Linked DNA regions of Blastococcus colisei. The protein of the gene in region 2 interacts with the protein of the main gene of each other region in a pairwise test. Links are inferred from orthologs where the notes say so. Each region holds a gene or a part of one and is shown on either strand. Other genes may lie near its edges.

What was found.
Region 1: the proteins of ndk (region 2) and FHU33_RS16050 interact in binary tests that used the Escherichia coli proteins (3 or more experiments, as listed by UniProt). The link is inferred for Blastococcus colisei from one-to-one orthologs.

What each region holds. Positions count from the first base shown.
Region 1 is NZ_VFQE01000001.1:3,369,287-3,372,305, reverse strand. Bases 203-2,907 are described here. They hold FHU33_RS16050 (5-formyltetrahydrofolate cyclo-ligase), read left to right. Parts: upstream 203-1,110; coding sequence 1,111-1,704; downstream 1,705-2,907. Other genes in these bases: FHU33_RS16045 (aldehyde dehydrogenase family protein), read left to right, coding at 1,771-2,907; FHU33_RS16055 (amidohydrolase family protein), read left to right, coding at 203-1,066. Also shown: FHU33_RS16060 (DUF1932 domain-containing protein), read left to right, coding at 1-41; more of FHU33_RS16055, read left to right, coding at 38-202; more of FHU33_RS16045, read left to right, coding at 2,908-3,019. UniProt on the Escherichia coli protein: Involved in the removal of 5-formyltetrahydrofolate.
Region 2 is NZ_VFQE01000001.1:3,508,280-3,511,487, forward strand. What follows is about bases 178-3,071. They hold ndk (nucleoside-diphosphate kinase), read right to left. Parts: upstream 1,889-3,071; coding sequence 1,466-1,888; downstream 178-1,465. Other genes in these bases: FHU33_RS16710 (TIGR03960 family B12-binding radical SAM protein), read right to left, coding at 178-1,347; FHU33_RS16720 (S8 family serine peptidase), read left to right, coding at 2,014-3,071. Also shown: more of FHU33_RS16710, read right to left, coding at 1-177; more of FHU33_RS16720, read left to right, coding at 3,072-3,208. UniProt on the Escherichia coli protein: Major role in the synthesis of nucleoside triphosphates other than ATP. The ATP gamma phosphate is transferred to the NDP beta phosphate via a ping-pong mechanism, using a phosphorylated active-site intermediate.

The DNA.
Region 1 (3,019 bases), 140 kb from region 2 along the record:
TCGACCGGCCAGGGGCCGCCGGGGAGACGGAGCAGCCATGATCATCGACTGTCACGGGCACTACACCACCGCTCCGGCGGCGCACACCGCGTGGCGCGAGCAGCAGGTCGCCGCCTGGACAGCGGGGACGACGCCACCGGCCTACCCGGCCATCAGCGACGACGAGATCCGCGAGACCATCGAGACCAGCCAGCTGAGGCTGATGGACGAGCGCGGCATCGACGTCACCCTCTTCTCGCCGCGTGCCTCGGCGATGGCGCACCACGTCGGAGACGCCGCCGTCAGCCTGGAGTGGGCCCGGCGGTGCAACGACCTGGTCCACCGGGTCACCACGCTCTTCCCCGACCGGTTCGTCGGGGTCAGCCAGCTGCCGCAGTCCCCGGGCGCGGACGTCGGGGCGTCGATCGAGGAGCTCCGGCGCTGCGTGGAGGAGCTGGGCTTCGTCGGGTGCAATCTCAATCCCGATCCCAGCGGAGGTCACTGGACGTCGCCGCCGCTGACCGACCGGAGCTGGTACGCCTTCTACGAGGCGATGATCGAGCTGGACGTGCCCGCGATGGTCCACGTCTCCGCCTCGGCGACCCCGGTGTTCCACGCGACGGGCGCCTACTACATCAACGCCGACACGACCGCGTTCATGCAGCTGGTCCAGGGCACGCTGTTCGCGGACCTGCCCGAGCTGCGCCTGGTCATCCCGCACGGCGGGGGAGCGGTGCCCTACCACTGGGGCCGCTACCGGGGACTGGCCGACATGCTCGGCCAGCCCCCGGTGGAGTCCAACGTCATGGGCAACGTCTTCTTCGACACCTGCGTCTACCACCAGGCGGGCATCGACCTGCTGCTCGACGTGATCGACAGCCGGAACGTCCTCTTCGGCTCCGAGATGGTGGGTGCCGTCCGCGGGATCGACCCGCGCACCGGCCACCACTTCGACGACACCCGCCGGTACGTCGAGGCTGCATTCGACAACGGGGCGCTCGACGAGGAGGCGCGTGCCGCCGTCTTCGAGGGCAACGTCCGGCGGGTCTACCCGCGACTGGACGCCCTGCTGGGTGCCGGGGCCTGAGCATGGTTCCGCGCGGTCGGCGGCCTCCGGATGCGGGTTCCGCGGTGACCGGTCCCGGTGACCCCGTCGCGGCCAAGGCCGCGCTGCGGGCGCGTCTCCTCGCCCGCCGGATCGGCAGGCCGGAGGCCGAGCGCGCCGCCGCCGCCGCCGCCGTCGCCGCCGTTCTCGTCCGCAGGCTCGCCGGTGCCGGCACCGTGGCGGCCTTCGTGCCCGACCCGACCGAGCCCGGGCACGGCCGGTTGCCGGCGGCCTACGCAGAGCTCGGCGCCCGGGTGCTGCTGCCGGTCATCCCCGCCCAGGGCCGGGAACTCGGCTGGGCGGAGCACACCGGCCGGTTCGTGCCGGGGCGCTTCGGTCTGCTGCAGCCGGACGGCCCCTGGCTCGACACCACCGCGATCGGGACCGCCGACGTCGTCATCGTGCCGGCGCTGGCGGTGGACCGTGCGGGGATCCGGCTGGGCCGGGGCGGCGGTTACTACGACCGCGCCCTCCCGCACGCCCGCCCGGACGCCGTCCTCGTCGCGCTGGTCTTCGACGACGAGGTCGTCGACGAGCTGCCGGCCGAGGCGCACGACCGGCCGGTCGACGCCATCGTGACGCCGTCCGGCTGGCGGGAGCTCCCGGGGCGTTCCCCGTGAGCGCCGGCCGCACCCCCATCCGTGGCCTGCAGACGCAGGCACCGTCCACTATCCGAGGAGAAGACAATGGTGTCTCTGGACCAGCTGCCGGAGATCAGGACCGAGCTGTTCATCGCCGGTGAGGTACGCAGCGCCGACGACCACCTGCAGGTGATCGACCCCGCCGACGGCCGTTCGGTGGTGGGCTACGCGGCCGCGGCCAGCGCCAAGCAGGCCGAGGAGGCCGTCGCGGCGGCGCACCGGGCCTTCCCCGAGTGGGCGGCCCGGACCCCGCAGGAGCGGGCCGAGCTGATCACCGCCGCCCTCGCCCCGCTGGAGGCCGACCGGCCGGCGGTCGCGGAGATCCTGACCCGCGAGAACGGCAAGATCCGCATGGAGTCCTTCATCGACTCCATCGTGTTCGAGCACCGCTTCCGGCTCGCCGTCGGGCTGGCCGACCGGGTCGAGGAGTCGGTCACGCTGCCCGCCCCGCCGTACCGCACGACGGTGTCCTACCTCCCGCTGGGCGTGGTCACCGTCATCGTGCCGTTCAACTGGCCGATGGCCATCCTGGCGGCCTCCCTGCCGTACGCGCTGGTCGCCGGCAACACCGTGGTGGTGAAGCCGCCGCCGACCACGCCGCTGGCCACGACCCGCACGGTGCAGAAGGTGGCCGAGCTGCTGCCGCCCGGTGTGCTCAACGTCGTGACCGGGGCCGACGCCGAGATCGGTTCGGCGCTGATCCAGGACGACCGGGTGAAGAAGGTGTGCTTCACCGGCAGCCCCGGCGGTGGCAAGAAGATCATGGAGATGGCATCGCGGTCGCTGACCCGCGTGGCGCTGGAACTGGGCGGCAACGACCCCGCCATCGTGCTGCCCGACGCCGACCTGAGCGCAGAGGCGATGCAGAAGATGTTCGGCGGCACGTTCGACTCCACCGGGCAGATCTGCATGGCCACCAAGCGGCTGTACGTGCACCGGTCCCGGTACGACGAGGTGGTGGACGGGCTGTCGGGACTGTTGTCGGCCACCCGGCTCGGCCACGGCCTCGACGAGGGCGTCACGATGGGCCCGCTGCACCAGACGCGGCAGAAGGAGTACGTGCAGGAGCTCCTCGCCCAGGCCCGGGAGTCCGGTGCCGAGGTGCGCGAGTTCGGCGAGCCGGTCGACGGAGCCGACATCTCGGTCGGCAACTTCCTCACGCCGTCGCTGGTCCTCGACCCGGCCGACGACGCCCGGGTCGTCGTCGAGGAGCAGTTCGGGCCGACCCTGCCGATCCTGCCCTTCGACGACGTCGAGGACGCCGTGGTCCGCGCCAACGACACGTGGTCGGGCC
Region 2 (3,208 bases):
GTCCTTCTGCCCGCTGGCCTCCCGGCCGGCCTTGATCACCTCGACGGCGAGGTCGGCGATCTCCAGCACGTCCTCGTCGGTCTCGGTGGGCAGGCCGCACATGAAGTAGAGCTTCACCTGGCGCCAGCCGTTGGCGTAGGCGGTGGTGACCGTGCGGACGAGGTCGTCCTTGGACACCGTCTTGTTGATCACCCGCCGGATCCGCTCGCTGCCGCCCTCGGGGGCGAAGGTGAGGCCGGAACGCCGTCCGTTGCGGGACAGTTCGTTGGCGAGGGTGACGTTGAAGGCGTCGACACGGGTGCTCGGCAGGCTGAGGCTGACCTTGGAGTCCTCGTAGCGGTCGGCGAGTTCCTTGGCCAGCTGGCCGATCTCGGAGTGGTCGGCGCTGGACAGCGACAGCAGCCCCACCTCCTCGTAGCCGGTCGCCTTGAGGCCCTGCTCGACCATGGAGCCGATGCCCGTGATGGTCCGCTCGCGCACCGGGCGGGTGATCATCCCGGCCTGGCAGAAGCGGCAGCCGCGGGTGCAGCCGCGGAAGATCTCGACACTCATCCGCTCGTGGACTGATTCCGCCAGCGGGACGATCGGCGTCTTCGGGTAGGGCCACTCGTCGAGGTCCATGACGGTGCGCTTGCCGACCTTCGCCGGGACGTCGTCCCGCGTGCGCTGCACGCCCGCGATGGCGCCGTCCGGCCCGTAGGCGACGGCGTAGAACCGCGGCACGTAGACGCCCTCGACGCGGGCCAGGCGGGCGAGCAGCTCGACGCGGCCGCCGGGCCGCCCCTGCGCCTTCCACGCCTTGACGACGTCGGTGATGTCGCCGACGACCTGCTCGCCGTCACCCAGCACGGCGCAGTCGACGAAGTCGGCGACCGGCTCGGGGTTGAAGGCGGCGTGCCCGCCGGCGACGACGACGGGGTGGCTCTCGTCCCGGTCGACGGCGTGGATGGGAACGCCCGCCAGGTCGAGCGCCTCGAGCAGGTTGGTGTAGCCGAGCTCGGTCGCGAAGCTGACGCCGAGGAGGTCGAAGTCGCGGACCGAGCGGTGCCCGTCGACGGTGAACTGGGGGACGCCGTTCTCGCGCATCAGCGCGGCGAGGTCGGGCCAGACGGCGTACGTGCGCTCGGCGAGGGCGTCGGGGCGCTCGTTGAGCACCTCGTACAGGATCATCAGGCCCTGGTTGGGCAGCCCCACCTCGTAGGCGTCGGGGTACATCAGCGCCCAGTGGACGTCGGCGTCCTCCCAGGGCTTCACCTGCGAGTTCAGTTCACCGCCGACGTACTGGATCGGCTTCTGGATCTGAGCCAGCAGGGGCTCGAGGCGGGGGTACAGAGTCTCACCAGTCATGACCGGTCCAGGGTAGCCGCCGCTCGTCCGACGATCAGGTGTCCTGATCGATCTGGGTCCTCCCTCACGGTCGACCGCGAGGGAGGACCCCACAAGGTGAGGTAGGACGGCGCCGGCGTCAGCCCAGGTCGGGGAAGAAGAGCTTCACCTCGCGCGCGGCGGATTCTGGCGAGTCCGAGCCGTGCACGATGTTGTTCTGCACCTCGAGGGCGAAGTCGCCCCGGATGGTGCCGGGGGCGGCCTTCACCGGGTCGGTGGCGCCGGCGAGAGCGCGGAACGCCTCGATCGTGCGCGGGCCCTCGACGACCAGCGCCATCAGCGGGCCTCCGGTGATGAACTCGACGAGGTCGGCGAAGAAGGGCCGCTCGCTGTGCTCGGCGTAGTGGGTCTCGGCGGTCTCCCGGGTCAGCGTCCGCAGCTCCGCGGCGACCAGGCGCAGCCCCTTGGCTTCCAGCCGCGACAGCACCTCCCCCACGAGGCCGCGGGCGACGCCGTCGGGCTTGACCAGGACCAGAGTGCGCTCGGGCGCGGAGGTGGACACGAGCCGGGAGCCTACGTCGACCAGGTCGCCACCCGTCACGTGGCCGGATGGCACGGCACCGGGCATCTCCCCCCGACGAGGGGAACGATGTCAAGAAGCGGCCCGCGCCTGCCGATCGGGATGCCGTGACCACCCGAGCCCGCCGGACCCTGACCGTCGTCGCCACCGTCGGCGTCCTCGCGGCTGCCTCCGCCCCGGCGTCCGCCGAGACGCCGGTGAACCCCGAGGTCGAGGCCGTCCCGTCCGTCCTGCGCGCGGAGCTGTCGGCCGCCGAGGAGCAGTCGCTCTCGCAGCTGACCGAGGGCGCCGGGGTGCAGGTCGAGGCCTTCGTGGTCACGCCGGGCGGCGCGGAGATCATCACCCTCGACGCAGGCTCCGAGGCCGACGCGCACGTCGCCAGCGGATTGCTCCTGGATCAGCCGTCGGTCGAGGCGGCGAACCTCACCGTGCCGGTCTTCGCGGTCGGCGGCGCGTTGCCGCAGTACGGCAACGTGATGGTGCGCTCGGCCGAGGCCCTCGCCGAGGTCGACAACCCGCTCGCCGACGTCGTCGTCGCCGTGCTGGACACCGGGGTCAACCCGCACACCGAACTGGCCGCCGCGTTGGCGCCCGGCCAGAACTTCACCGACTCGCCCGGCGGCGCATCGGACACCAGCGACCGGCACGGGCACGGCACACACGTGGCCGGCACCGTCGGCGCCGATGCCGGCAGCCAGGTGGAGGGCGTCGCACCGGGCGTGCGGATCATGCCGGTCAAGGTCCTCGGCGACGACGGAGGGGGTTTCTCCAACTGGGCGAACTCGGGCATCGTCTACGCCGCCGACAACGGCGCCGACGTGATCAACCTGTCGCTGGGCGGCCCCGACGCGTCGGGGGTCTTCCGGTCGGCGGTCGACTACGCGCGGTCCAAGGGAGTCACGGTCATCGCCGCGGCCGGCAACGAGGGCAACTCGATCCCCCTCTACCCGGCGGCCGAGGTCGGCGTCATCGCCGTCGCCGCGGTCGACGAAGCCAAGCAGAAGGCCTTCTTCTCCAACTACGGCAGCTACGTCGACGTCGCCGCCCCGGGGGTGGGGATCACCTCCACCGACAAGTCCGGCAGCTACTCGTCCATGAGCGGGACCTCGATGGCCGCGCCGCACGTGGCCGGAGTCGCAGCGCTGGTGAAGGCGGCCGCCCCTGGCTTCACTCCCGATCAGGTCGAGCAGGTACTGATCGCCGTGGCCGAGGACCGCGGTGCCACCGGCCGCGACGACGTCTTCGGCCATGGCCTGGTCGACGCGCTGGGCGCGGTCCGGGCGGCCAACGCCATCGAGACGG